DNA from 2 places in the Noviherbaspirillum sp. UKPF54 genome. Region 1 is predicted to be linked to the other one. Evidence: predicted binding sites of a transcription regulator. Region 1 holds the regulator's gene; the other holds the start of a gene.
What was found. Region 1 encodes FNR, which switches genes on or off when oxygen is low (the NO sensors DNR and NnrR bind a similar motif). Its sites were predicted from a motif close to TTGATNNNNATCAA; they were not measured.
Positions count from the first base shown of each region.

Region 2: FAY22_RS20185 (bacteriohemerythrin) is a predicted target of FNR. The motif match lies at 1,720-1,733, and genes of this name have one in related genera.

Region 1 is NZ_CP040128.1:1,830,962-1,841,102, forward strand. Features, by position in the region: gene FAY22_RS08450 (pseudouridine synthase) at 1-439, opposite strand, end outside; gene FAY22_RS08455 (pyridoxamine 5'-phosphate oxidase family protein) at 574-1,071, shown strand; gene FAY22_RS08460 (GAF domain-containing protein) at 1,068-2,405, shown strand; gene FAY22_RS08465 (hemerythrin domain-containing protein) at 2,419-3,144, opposite strand; gene fnr (fumarate/nitrate reduction transcriptional regulator Fnr) at 3,814-4,494, shown strand; gene FAY22_RS08480 (FixH family protein) at 4,963-5,502, opposite strand; gene ccoG (cytochrome c oxidase accessory protein CcoG) at 5,519-6,913, opposite strand; gene ccoP (cytochrome-c oxidase, cbb3-type subunit III) at 7,059-7,991, opposite strand; gene FAY22_RS08495 (cbb3-type cytochrome c oxidase subunit 3) at 7,984-8,166, opposite strand; gene ccoO (cytochrome-c oxidase, cbb3-type subunit II) at 8,169-8,780, opposite strand; gene ccoN (cytochrome-c oxidase, cbb3-type subunit I) at 8,797-10,141, opposite strand, start outside.
Region 2 is NZ_CP040128.1:4,366,225-4,369,915, reverse strand. Features, by position in the region: gene FAY22_RS20195 (hypothetical protein) at 1-55, opposite strand, end outside; gene FAY22_RS20190 (hypothetical protein) at 295-1,488, shown strand; gene FAY22_RS20185 (bacteriohemerythrin) at 1,793-2,197, shown strand; gene FAY22_RS20180 (chemotaxis response regulator protein-glutamate methylesterase) at 2,227-3,312, opposite strand; gene FAY22_RS20175 (chemotaxis protein CheD) at 3,339-3,691, opposite strand, start outside.

The DNA.
Region 1 (10,141 bases):
CCTGCGTCACCAGGTCCGCAGTCGTTGCCAGATACAGCTTGGGGACGTGGCGCTTCGGCGACGATTGCGCGTGGATGAAGGCGCCGTCGTCCGACAGCAGCAGCAAGCCGGTCGTATCGTGATCGAGCCTGCCTACCGGCTGCACGTCGCGCCAGCTGAACTGCTCCGGCAACAGCGTTAGCACGCCCGGATGATGGCTCGGCTTGCGCGAGCATTCAAAGTTGGCAGGCTTGTTCAGTGCGATATAGACGTGTTCGCGGTACTCCCAGCGTTCGCCGAATACCTCGAAATGCAGTCCGGCCGTATCGAATGCGGCACGATAATCGGTGACGGTGTTGCCGTCGACGGTCACTTCGCCGTCGGCCACCAATGCGCGGCACCATTTGCGGGTGCCGAATCCCTGCGATTGCAGGATGCGGTCCAGTGTCAGTTTACTCATGGGCGAACTCTACCAGAAACATTCCGCGCGGATCGTCGCTGGCGGCAGATTGATGTATCCGGTGACGCTGGGCCACGCGGCAGGTATCATTTGCGAAACACCAGAATTGTCTTTTTACTATTTTTTCCACCGCCATGCCGCCTGCTCCCGCGCCGCTGATCGACGCCAGCCACGTCGCCTTCATCCAAGGTGCGGTCGGCATTTCCGTTGCGGCCTGCGACCGCAGCGGCAAGCCAGCCCTGGTGCGCGCCATAGGCTGCCATGTAACCGAGGACCGGCCGCTGGTGACGATCTACCTTTCGGCCATCCAGGCCGCGCAATTGCTCGGCTGCGTCCGCGACAACGGCGCCGTTGCAGTGGTGTTCAGCGAGCCGTCGACGCATCGCACCGTTCAGCTCAAGGGCGCCGGTGCCATCGTCGACGGCTTGCTGGAAGGAGAATGGGAGTGTGTACAGGCCTATCGCGAAGCGTTCGTGCGCGAGCTGGCGCCGCTCGGATTCGACCCGGTGATGGTGCGCACCCTGCTGTCGCACCGGCAAGCCGATATCGTCGCGCTCAGATTCGTGCCATCGGAGGCGTATTCGCAGACACCCGGCCCGCAGGCAGGCGCACCGTTGAAGGCCGGCACATGAAGACCAAGCTCGACGCCATCCGCGAATGCCTCGAAAGCGTCATCCCGGGCACGATCGCCACCGCCTCGCCGCAAGGCGTGCCCAATGTCGCCTACTTGTCGCAGGTGCAGTTCATCGACAGCGAGCACATCGCGCTCTCCTACCAGTTCTTCAACAAGACGCGGCAAAACCTCATGGCTAACCCGCATGCCATGCTGTCGCTCATCAATCCGCTGAGCGGCGCGCAATACCGGCTGTCGATCGAATACCTGCGCACCGAAATCGCTGGCCCGCTCTTTGCCAGCATGAAGGCCAAGCTGGCCGGCATCGCCTCCCATACCGGGATGGGAGGCGTGTTCCGGCTGCTGGGAGCCGATGTCTTTCGCGTGCACGATATCGAACGCGTTCCGGGGGAAACCGTGCAGCCGCCACCGGCGCAACATAACCTGCTGGCCGCGCTGCGCGCAGCCAGCGAGCGGCTGCGTTCCTGCTGCGACCTGGAACGCCTTCTAGCAGAAACCCTGGCCTGCCTGGAGCAGCTGTTCGGCATCCGCTACACCATGATCCTGATGTTCGACGCGCCGAGCGAACGCCTGTACACCGTCGCCAGCCGCGGCTACGAAGCATCGGGCGTTGGTTCGGAAATACCGCTCGGCCATGGCGTCATCGGCGTCGCGGCGCAGGAACGCACGCCCATCCGGATCAGCCACATGAACGCCGAATATTCATACAGCCGCGCCATCCGCGAAAGCGCTTCCCGCAGCGACTGGGCTCACGCGCTCGACACCGAGATCCCGCTGCCGGGCCTGCGCGAATCGCGCAGCCAGCTCGCCGTGCCGGTCACGGCCGCGGAGCGCCTGCTCGGCGTGCTGTATGTCGAAAGCCCGCACGACTTGCGCTTCACTTATGACGACGAGGATGCGCTGGTCACCCTCGCGGCCCAACTCGGCATGGCGGCGCAACTGCTGCAAAACGCCGCGGATGCCGGCGAGGACGCGCCGGCCGTCCAGCCCGCGGCCACGCCGGTCGGGGGAATGCCGCTGACGGTACGTCATTACCGTGAAAATGGCAGCGTTTTCCTGGATGACGACTACCTGATCAAGGGTGTTGCCGGTTCGATTTTCTGGACTCTGCTGCGCGAATATGCCGACAAGAGCCGTACCGAATTCACCAATCGGGAACTGCGCCTCGATTCGCGCTTGCGGCTACCCGACATCAGCGACAACCTCGAAGCGCGCCTGATCCTGCTCAGCCGCCGCCTGACCGAGCGTGGAGCGGCGATCCGCATCGAGAAAACCGGGCGCGGACGCTTCCGGCTGTGCGTCGATCGTCCGCTCCAATTGCGGGAAGGATAGAGAGTGTTATTAACTAAGCCGCCATCCGGTCCTCGATTCCCAGCGCATCTGCCAGCTTGCTCCAGTCGCGCTTGCTCAAGTTCTCACGCGCCACATCCAGCAGCGCGTCGAACGCCGGCGGCGGGACGTGACGGCGGATGAGCGCCAGTTTTTCCGCGCGCTCGCGAGCGCTCAGAGCTGGAATCATCCAGCGCATGGTGGCAAGGGACTCGTCCGGCGGGATCGAGGCGACTAGCGCCTGCTCGATGCCGATGATTTCCTCATCGCTGTGCGTTGCCCACAATACCGCGTTGTTCCCAGTTTCCTCGATATGCATGTGGGCCAGGTTGTCCGCGATGAACAGGCCGAGTTCACGATACAAGTCAGCGATCGCGCCGGAACGCACCTCGTCCTGCGCCCCCTCGACCGCGCTCGCCAGGGTGGAGAGCCTCTCCAGCGCCGATTCATGATGCACGTGCTCCGACGAGATCGTGCACGCCGAACCGGGCTGGCGCGCTTCCATCGCGGTATGGATGAACTGGTTTTCATGCTGCAAATGCCTGCCGCAGAAAACAATCAATGCGCGGACCTGCCCCAGGACGCAGGCCACTTCCCCACCGTCGGAGCCATCCATGGCGCCGACCGCTTGAAGCGTATCGCTCATGAAAAGGCGCAAGGCCTTGTGAATGTGGGCATAAATATCGAAACGCTGAACAACACCTGTGGCGTGCGACTGGGAAGGGGAAATGGCCTGTTCCATGAAGGTCTCCGATCGTTTGGCGGTTGCAAAAGAAGTTCAATTGACGACAGGCCTAGATTACGGACTTATCCGGACCCGTTTTCTTAAAACTTCATTCAATAAACCTTAAAAAAACCTTAAGTTCGGAAGCACGCCTTGTGGCCGTCGCGCGCCAAAGACCATACCGATCACAAGTGATATTTCAACCACACGACCTACGAGAGGAGCGGTAAAATATTGCGATGCGTCAAAAGAGACTGATAAGCTTCGTCCTTCCCGGGCTCGACCTGATCCGGGATCGCGTCGGCTCGCTCGGCGTTGACTTCCCGATTTTGGGAACAAAAGGAGCGTCGAACGCTGCTCCTGTTTTTGACAGTTGTAGCAGCAACGAACATCCATTGCGGCCGCATTCTGGCTTGGCGCCTTGATGTTCAGGGTTCACCGCATGATTTGCCTTGGTATGGCACCGGTTAATCCACGATTTTGCTTGCTTGGTACGGGATTTGCATTAGGATTCTTGACCTGGCTCAATTTTGACCCGAACCCCAAAACGCCTAAAAACCTACAGCGAGCGCGAACATGATTCTGCATAGAATGAATTCTGCCGATATGACTCATCCCGCCTATTCTTCCAATGCATCGGGTGCCGCGAGCGCGCAAGACTTGCGAGCACGCTGTTCCGCCTGTGGCATGCACCAGCTCTGCCTCCCTACGGGGCTCGGCTCGACCGAAATGGACAAGCTGGAAAAGATCATTGGGCGCCGTCGCCGCATCCCGCGCGATGGCCACCTGTATCGCGTCGGCGACCCCTTTACCAACCTGTACGCGATCCGCCTCGGCCATTTCAAGACACACCAAATCAATCCCAGCGGCGACCAGCAGATCACCGGCTTTCAGATGGCCGGGGAACTGTTAGGAATGGATGCCATCAGCACCGATCGTCACCACTGCAACGCCGTGGCGCTGGAAGACAGCGAGGTGTGCGAGATCCCGTTCGCGCGGCTGGAAAGCCTGTTTGCCGAAATTCCGACGCTGCTGCATCACTTTCACCGGATGATGAGCCAGGAAATTACGCGTGAACAAAGCGTCATGCTTTTGCTGGGCAACATGCGGGCGGAACAACGCTTCGCCGCCTTCCTCAGCAATCTGTCATCACGTTATTCCGCACGCGGCTATTCTTCCACCAGCTTCCAGTTGCGCATGACACGCGAGGAAATCGGCAATTATCTCGGCCTGACCATCGAAAGCATCAGCCGATTGTTATCTAAATTCAAGAAGCGCGGCTGGATCAAGGTCAGCAACCGTGAACTGGAACTGCTCGAACCGAACACGCTAAAGGCAGTCGCCGCCGGCACCCTGAGCTGCGCATGATGCGCTTGGGCCTGCGGACAACGCTTAGAGATAAAAAAACCGGGCGCAAGGCCCGGTTTTTTTAGAAACATCAGAAGGGTGGTCGGCGTTCACTCGGCACACCGACCAGATAACAAGTCAGCATGCTGGCCAGTGCACAAAACATCCAGAAACAGAAAAATCCTACGGTATACGCTGCCATCGGACTTACGTCTAGATGAACTCCGAGCATTCCCAGGTCACGCGGATCAAATAGCGAAAAGAAAAAACCTTCCGCGACAATCGCGACCAAAAAAGACGGCCACAAGACGACCATCATCAACCGCGCCATCAAACCACCCTCCTTTCGGCTTCGTCTTTATAAAACGCCATATCAGACTGGCATTCTCGCGTCTCTTTTCTCATTATTGAGAATCGATTTTGATAATCGAGAACGCTCCCTGATACGATATTCGATTTCAAGCCGATCTGCACGCGGCGCGCCAATCCTCATCCTTCGGCGGGCGCGAGGTCAGGCGACAACACGACATCATGCTGTTTTGGCCATGTCCAGACGCCGGTCAGGCGCCAGTCGCGCGCCTGATCTTCCACCTGCACTTGCCAGTTCGCCTGCTCGAGGAAAGCCAAGTCGATCGAGAAATTCCCATTACTATCCGGCCACGCCTCGCGCACGATGTCTTTTTCCGGCAGGGTCGAATGCACCAGGCGGATGGATATCTTGCCGGTCACCGGACGCTGCGGGCTGTCGATATGGCCGATCAGTTTGCCGGCCGCCGGATCGAAGCGCACATTCAATTTCAAGTGCAAATTCGCCGCTACACGGTCGCGCCGCAAGTCTTGGTTGATCGCCTTGCCCTGCTTGTAGTAGTCGTCTACCACCAGGGCATCCGGGCGACTTACCGCGAGCCAGGCGGTGAAGCAGCCTGCCACGACCACCAGGAACGGACCCAGCATCAGAAACCACGGCCAGCGGTTCGCATACCAGGGCGAACCATCGTCCGTCTTCAAACTCGGATCAGCGCTTTGCATCACAATCTCCTTGCATTTAACGCGGTACGAAAAATACCGCCTTTTCCTTCACTTCGACATCCGAACCGTCGGTCGACTCGACTTCGAACATGATCTTGTTCGAACCGGGTTGCCCCTTGCCGTGGGCGATCCGCACGCGCACCGGTACGGCCCGCGAACCGGTCGCGGGCAACGCCACTTCTTCCGCGCCCGCCAGAGCGATGGTCTCGATGCCGGAAACCTTGATCTTATACTTGTGCGGGAATTCGTCAGTGTTCATGATCTGCAGGCGATACACGTTCTCGATCATGCCGTCCTCCACCTCACGCCCCATCGCACCACGGTCGCGGATCACGTCCAGTTTGAGCGGCGTGCGTGTGAGCAGCGAACCCAGGAAGCCTGCCACGATCAGCACCAGGATGCCCGTATAGATGAGCACGCGCGGGCGCATCGTGCGCTGCCGGATCTGCTGCGGGGTGAAATGGTTTTTTAATGCGTTTTCGGTGGTATAGCGGATCAGCCCACGCGGCGAGCCGACCTTGTCCATTACCGAGTCGCAGGCGTCGACGCAGGCGGCGCAGCCGATGCAGTCGTACTGCAGGCCGTTGCGGATATCGATGCCGGTCGGACATACCTGCACGCACATCGAACAGTCGATGCAGTCGCCCAGGTTCGACTTGGCAGCCGACTTGCTGCGCGCGCCGCGCGGATCGCCGCGTTCCTTGTCATAGGTGACGGTGAGCGTGTCCTTGTCGAACATCGAGCTCTGGAAGCGCGCATACGGGCACATGTATTTGCATACCTGCTCGCGCATCCAGCCGGCATTGCCATAGGTGGCAAAGCCGTAAAACAAAACCCAGAACCATTCCCACGGGCCGAGGCCGAGGGTTTTCACTTCGCCCAGCAGTTCGTGCATAGGGGTGAAATAGCCGACGAAGGTAAAGCCGGTCCATAGCGCGATGGCGCCCCAGATCAGGTGCTTCGCCGATTTCTTGGCGACCTTTTCGGCCGTCCATGGCTGCTTGTCCAGCCGCATGCGAGCGCTGCGCGTCCCCTCGATCTTGCGCTCGACCCACATGAAGATTTCGGTATATACGGTCTGCGGACAGGAGAACCCGCACCATAGCCGTCCGGCGACGGCGGTAAACAGAAAGAGCGCATACGCGCAAATGATCAGCAGCAGCGCCAGATAGATGAAATCCTGCGGCCACAACACCACGCCGAAGATATAGAACTTACGCGCGCCAAGGTCGAACAGCACTGCCTGCCGACCGTTCCAGGAAAGCCACGGGAATCCATAGAACACCAGCTGGGTCAGCCATACGCAAATCCAGCGCCAATTGGCATACCAGCCCTTGACCTCGCGCGGATAGATTTCCTCGCGAGCGGCGTACATCTTGATCACCGATACCTTTGGAGCAGCGTCACTCATTACAGACTCACAACGATTGATTTTTTCGGGCTTCATACTAAGCGATTGAGCAGCCGGGACCGCGCTGCGGCGCATATCGTATCACTTACGAACGCACCTCGTGACGCGGTCAACGGCTGCTCTCTCTTTCTACTGCTAGGCGCCCTTACTTCTGCGCGACAGCGCCAGTGTCGTTGGACAGACTCCAGACATAAGCCGCCAGCAGATGGACCTTCGCTTCGCCCAAGAAGTCCTTGAACGCGGGCATGGTGTTGTCGCGGCCCTTGCGAATGGTCTCCATGATGGTGTCAGCGCTGCCGCCATACAACCAGATCTTGTCGGTCAGGTTGGCAGAACCGAGGGCCTGGTTGCCCTTGCCGTCAGCGCCGTGGCAGGCTGCGCAGGCGCCGAACTTCTCCTTGCCGAAGGCTGCCTTGATCGGATCATGCGCGGAACCGGACAGGCTCAGCACGTAGTGCGCGACATTCTCGACTTCCTTGTCGCCGCCGATCGCCGCCGCCATCGACGGCATCATGCCGTGACGACCGTTCATGATGGTGGTCTTGATCACGTCCGGCTCGCCGCCGTGGAGCCAGTCCTTGTCGGTGAGGTTCGGGAAGCCCTTGTTGCCGCGTGCATCGGAGCCGTGGCACTGTGCGCAGTAGGTCAGGAACAGGCGTTCGCCGATGGCATGCGCCTGCGGATCGGCGGCCACCGCCTTCAGGTCCTGCTGCTGGTACTTTGCGAAGATTGGGCCGAATTCGGCGTCCGCCTTCTTCAGCTCTTCCTCGTAAGCGCCGGTCGACTTCCAGCCCAGCTTGCCGGCGTACGTGCCCAGGCCCGGATACAGGAACAGGTAGGCAAGCGCAAACACGATGGTGATATAGAACAGCCACATCCACCAGCGCGGCATCGGGGTGTCCAGCTCCTGCAGGTTTTCATCCCAGCTATGGCCGGTGGTTTGCGTCACCTTGCCGTCCGGCCCCACCTCGACCTTGGCCTTGGATTGCGCCCAAAGCAAGATCGCGCAGCCGGCGATACCCAGCAGGGTCAGGAGCGCAATGTAGACGCTCCAAAAGCTATTTGTAAAATCAGACATGTTGTTTCTCCGCAGCTTGCGTATCGAATTCGTCGGCGAATGGCAGGTTGGCTGCCACTTCGAAGTCTGCGCGGCGACGCGCACTGTAGGCCCACAGGATGATCCCGATGAAGGTCAGGAAGCTCACCACCGTAAACAGGATGCGCGTATCCATGATCATTTGTTCGAATGTCATGATTACCTCGCCTTGATGAGGGTTCCCATGCCTTGCAGGTAGGCGACCAGCGCATCCTGCTCGGTCTTGTCGGCCAGAGCCTTCGGCGCTTCGGCAATCTCCTGGTCGGTATACGGCACGCCCAACCTCTTGAGAGCGCGCATCTTCGGACCGATATCTTCCGGATCCAACTTGGTCTTGGCCAGCCACGGATAGCCCGGCATGTTCGACTCGGGAACCACGTCGCGCGGATTGTTCAGGTGGGTGCGGTGCCACTCGTCGCTGTAGCGGCCGCCGACGCGCGCCAGGTCCGGACCGGTACGCTTGGAGCCCCACTGGAACGGGTGGTCATAAACGAACTCGCCGGCCACCGAGTAGTGGCCATAGCGCTCGGTCTCGGCGCGGAACGGGCGAATCATCTGCGAGTGGCAGTTGTAGCAGCCTTCGCGCAGGTAGATGTCGCGGCCGGCCAGGCGCAGCGGGGAGTACGGCTGCAGTCCCGCCACAGGCTCCGTCGTCGACTTCTGGAAGAACAGCGGCACGATCTCGACCAGGCCGCCGAAGCTCACCACGATCAGCACCAGCACAACCAGCAGGATCGGGCTCTTCTCAATCCATTCGTGTTTGAATTTCATTCGTAACTCCTCATTCTCAAGCGTGGGCCGCGACTGCCGGGATGCGTGCATTCACCGGTTGCGCGTCGCGCATCGTCATGACCGCGTTGTAAGCCATCATCACCATGCCGCTCAGGTACAGCAGGCCGCCGGTGAAGCGGATCACGTAATATGGGAAGGTTGCTTTCACGGCTTCCACGAAGGTGTAGGTCAGCGTGCCGTCAGCATTGACCGCGCGCCACATCAGACCTTGCATCACGCCGGCGATCCACATCGAAGCGATGTACAGCACGATGCCGATGGTCGCCACCCAGAAGTGCACTTCGATCAGGCGCTTGCTCCACATTTCGGTCTTGCCGAACAGGCGCGGCAGCAGGTAGTAGATCGAGCCCATGGTAATGAAGCCGACCCAGCCGAGGGCGCCAGCGTGCACGTGGCCGACGGTCCAGTCGGTGTAGTGCGACAGCGAATTGACGGTCTTGATGGACATCATCGGGCCTTCGAAGGTCGACATGCCGTAGAACGACAGCGAAACGATCAGGAACTTCAGGATCGGATCGGTGCGCAGCTTGTTCCAGGCGCCGGACAAGGTCATCATGCCGTTGATCATGCCGCCCCAAGACGGCGCCAGCAGGATCAGAGAGAACACCATGCCGATCGACTGGGTCCAGTCAGGCAGCGCGGTGTAATGCAGGTGGTGCGGACCCGCCCACATGTAGGTGAAGATCAGTGCCCAGAAGTGCACGATCGACAAACGATACGAATACACCGGCTTTTCGGCCTGCTTCGGAATGAAGTAGTACATCATGCCGAGGAAGCCCGCGGTCAGGAAGAAGCCCACCGCGTTGTGTCCATACCACCATTGCACCATCGCGTCCTGCACGCCGGCATAGGCCGAATAGGACTTGGTGAGCGATGCCGGCATCTCGGCGCTGTTGACGATGTGCAGCAGAGCCACGGCGAGGATGAAGCCGCCGTAGAACCAGTTGGCGACATAGATGTGCGGCACCTTGCGCTTCAAGAGCGTGCCGAAGAACACCAGCGCGTACGCTACCCAGACTAGCGCGATCAGGATGTCGATCGGCCATTCCAGTTCGGCGTACTCCTTGCCGGTGGTCATACCCAGCGGCAGCGTAATTGCGGCCGCAACGATGACGAGTTGCCAACCCCAGAAGGTGAAGGCTGACAGCGCATCGGAAAACAGGCGCACCTGGCAGGTACGCTGAACGACGTAGTAAGAAGTGGCGAACAGTGCGCAGCCGCCGAACGCAAAAATCACCGCATTGGTATGCAATGGGCGCAGGCGTCCGTAAGTGAGCCACGGTATGTCGAAATTAAGGGCGGGCCAGGCAAGCTGAGCGGCGATAAAAACGCCGACCAGC
Region 2 (3,691 bases), 2.2 Mb from region 1:
AGAAGACGGTGATGACGGTGTAGATGACCACAGACAGGCGTATGAGCGCTTTCATGGAGTCTTTGTCGGAGAGATGGGCTTGCTTGTTCAGGTTGTCCATCGCACGAAAAAGTTTCCGGGAAATTGGATTGATTTATCCCAACGCGGAGTCATGCAGCGGGAATAGTCCGCGAACACCGAAGCCTGTTCATCGTCTGAACTGATGCTCGGGGATGCGAACTCGTTTTCCTGCCGGGCTGCAGTTACCTGCAATGCGCTGCCATTACCAGCAAGCTTCCAGCCAGCGAGGTCCCCATGCCGCTTCACGCCAGAAAAGCGATATCCATCTCCCTTGCCCTCCTACTGGCCGCGTGCGGCGGCGGTGGCGATTCAACACCGGCCGGACCATTCGGCGGCGGCACCAGCAGCAGCGGCAACACGCCTGCCGCGCCGGGTTCGACACCCAGCGGAAGTGGGGGCGACACCACCGGCACCCAGCCGTCGAGCCCGCAAGCCGGATCGACGCCCGCCGGCAACAGCGGTTCCGCCACCGAGAATACCGCGTTTCAGCTGGATGCCACGGCGCGGTTCAACTTGCCGAGCGATATCGTGGCCGACAATGCAGGCAACCTGTTCGTGATGGACCGCGGCAACCAGGCTGTGCGCAAGATCGCCGCCAATGGCGATGTCAGCACGCTTCCCGGCAGCTATGCCGCCAGGACCACGCTGGCCATCAGCCCCTCCGGGCAATTATTCATTCTGACCGGCACCGATATTTACAAGGTCGGGGCCGATGGCGGCAAGACGCTGGTAAAAAGCTACCCACAATCGCCGGGAAGCTATGCTCCGCTCGACATTGCCATCGATGGCCAGGAACGCGTTTATGTGCTGCTGGAGTACAGGAATATCTTCCGGATCAGCCGCCTCAACGCAGACAATTCGGAAACCGGCGTGTACTACGTCAACTCTTTCGGCAGCGTCACCCATATCGCCAGCGACGCCGCGGGGAACCTGGCCGTCGGCGTTTCTGCCGCGGGCGGCCCGGCGGTTTCCGCCGACGGCAGCGGCATCAACGTGAGCCATGTCGACCTCGTACCGCTGTCGGCACAATCGGAGGCGAACGCACCGTCGCCAGGCGTCGTGCACCGGCCGGTCGACGACATTTACGTATCCGGGAAAATGGCCTTCGATGCGACAGGAAACCTCTTTCTGACAGGCGCCCGCTATGGCACGGCAACCACGGCTGGCAGCCTGCTCGCGACCGCGATGAAGGTCGGCAAGCTGGCAGCGGATGGAACGGTGACCACCGTCTTGAACGGCTTTCCCAACGGGGATGACACGCCGCGCCAGATTGCGGCCGATTTTGCCGTCAATCCCGGCATTGCGGCGGACAAGAATAGCAACCTGTACCTCGCCGATCCATTCGACCAGGCGATCTATCGGCTGACTGCCTCCGGTGCGCCGATCCTGATCGCCGGCAAGCCCGGCGAGGCGGGCAACGCCGATTAAGGCTTGGCACGCGTTTATCACAAGCGCCGGCAAGCGCGCATTCAATCCCTGGCTTGCCTGTTCGATGCAGCCAGTCAGGGGTGTGCTCACTTCCTCCCTCTTGGACCGCGCCCTTGAAAGCGCATGCCCTTGGCTCCCGCATCAAGCGTCTTGACATGAGTCAAGCATTTCCGGATATCCCATAAACAGGGGGTTTTTCCCTCTTCCAAGGTCGCGTACTGTCACTTCCGCTTGATTTTAGTCAAGAAAAGCCCGGATTCTTGATCCGATGCCGGGTGTGAAATCGCTCAACATGGAGAAAGATATGGCGTACTTTGCATGGACTGATGAATTACAGGTCGGAAATTCATTTATCGATAGCGACCATCAAAAGCTCATCAGCCTGTTAAATCAGCTTCACGAAGCCATGGCGCAAGGCCAGGGCAAGAATATCCTGGGAAAAATCCTCGACGAACTGATCCGCTATACGCGCGAACACTTCAAGCGTGAAGAAGACCACATGCAAAAAATCCGCTATGCCGACTTCGCCGCGCACAAGCAGGAACACGACAAGCTGATCAAGGAGGTGGTCGATTTACAGGCGAAATTCAATGCCGGCAACGGCATGCTGTCCGTTCAGGTATCCGGCTTCCTGCGCAACTGGCTGATCAACCACATCATGAAGACGGACAAGCTGCTTGCCTCCGCCCTCAAACAGGCTGCGGCGTAAGCCCAGGCCGGCGCAACCCCCGGCCGCCGTCACCCGGCGAACTTCGCCAGCTGCTGAAGAATTTCCTTGTCGATCGCGTTCAGGGGCACGGTCTTTTCCACCGCGCCGCGCTTGACCGCTTCCTTCGGCATGCCATACACCACGCAACTCTGCTCATCCTGCGCCACGGTGCGCGCGCCGGCCTTTTTCATCTCCAGGAGGCCGGCCGCGCCGTCGTCGCCCATGCCGGTCATGATGACGCCCAGCGCGTTGGCGCCGGCCGCTTTCGCCACCGAGCGGAACAGCACATCGACCGAGGGCCGGTGCCGGTTGACCAGCGGGCCGTCGACCACTTCGACGTAGTACTGCGCGCCGTTGCGGCGCATCAGCATGTGCTTGCCGCCGGGGGCGATCAGCGCGCGGCCCGGCAGCACTCGGTCGTTGTTCTGCGCTTCCCTGACCTCGATCTGGCAGATGCTGTTGAGGCGGTCAGCAAAGGCGGCGGTGAATTTTTCCGGCATGTGCTGCACGATCACGATCCCCGGCGACACGCGCGGCAGCGCAGTCAGCACTTCTTCCAGCGCCTGGGTGCCGCCGGTGGAAGTGCCTATCGCCACCACCCGCTCGGTGGTCTGCGTCATCGCGTTGCCGTCGGCGGGCGCCAGGATCACGTCGGCGCTGTGCTTGGCCACCACCGGCAATGGCGCATGCTGGCGCGAGACCAACCGTTTCACATTGGCGCGGGCGGCGGCGCGCACGGCGCCGATCAACTCATCGGTGCTGTCGTTCAGGAACTGCTTGAGCCCGAGCCTGGGCTTGGTGATGATCGCCACCGCCCCGGCGGCCAGCGCCTCCATCGTCGTTTGCGCCCCCTTTTCGGTGAGCGTCGAGCAGATCACCACCGGCGTGGGGCGCTCGCTCATGATCTTCTTCAGGAAGGTGATGCCGTCCATGCGCGGCATTTCCACGTCCAGCACGATCACGTCCGGCCACTGCATCTTCATGCGTTCCATCGCCAAAAGCGGGTCGGCCACCGCGTGGATAACCTTGATGCCGGGCGCGGCATCGAGCAAGGCGGTCATTACCTGGCGCACCACGGCGGAATCGTCCACGACCAATACTTTGATGCTGTCCATGCGCAGTATCTCTTCTACAGGTTGCTTCAGGCAGGCTTGATCTGGCGCGACCAGACGTTGCCGCTGCTTACATCGAAAATGATTTGGCGGTGACCGACGCCGAACAGGCTTTCGGACACGATGGAAATGCCGTGCGAATACAACAGGTCGCGCGCCATTACGCCGTTTTTCTTACCCACGTTGATCCCGGCGGTCCGCATATTCCCCGGGAACATGTCGCCGCCGCCGAAGACCTTGCCCTGGCATTCCGACGGCGCCACGCCGGCACGGTCCAGTTCGCGCAGCATCAACCACATCGCTTCCTCGCCGTAACGCGCGTCGAGCTCGACTGCCGGCCGTGCCGGGCGCCGCGCCAGCAAAAAGTGGGACATCGCGCCCA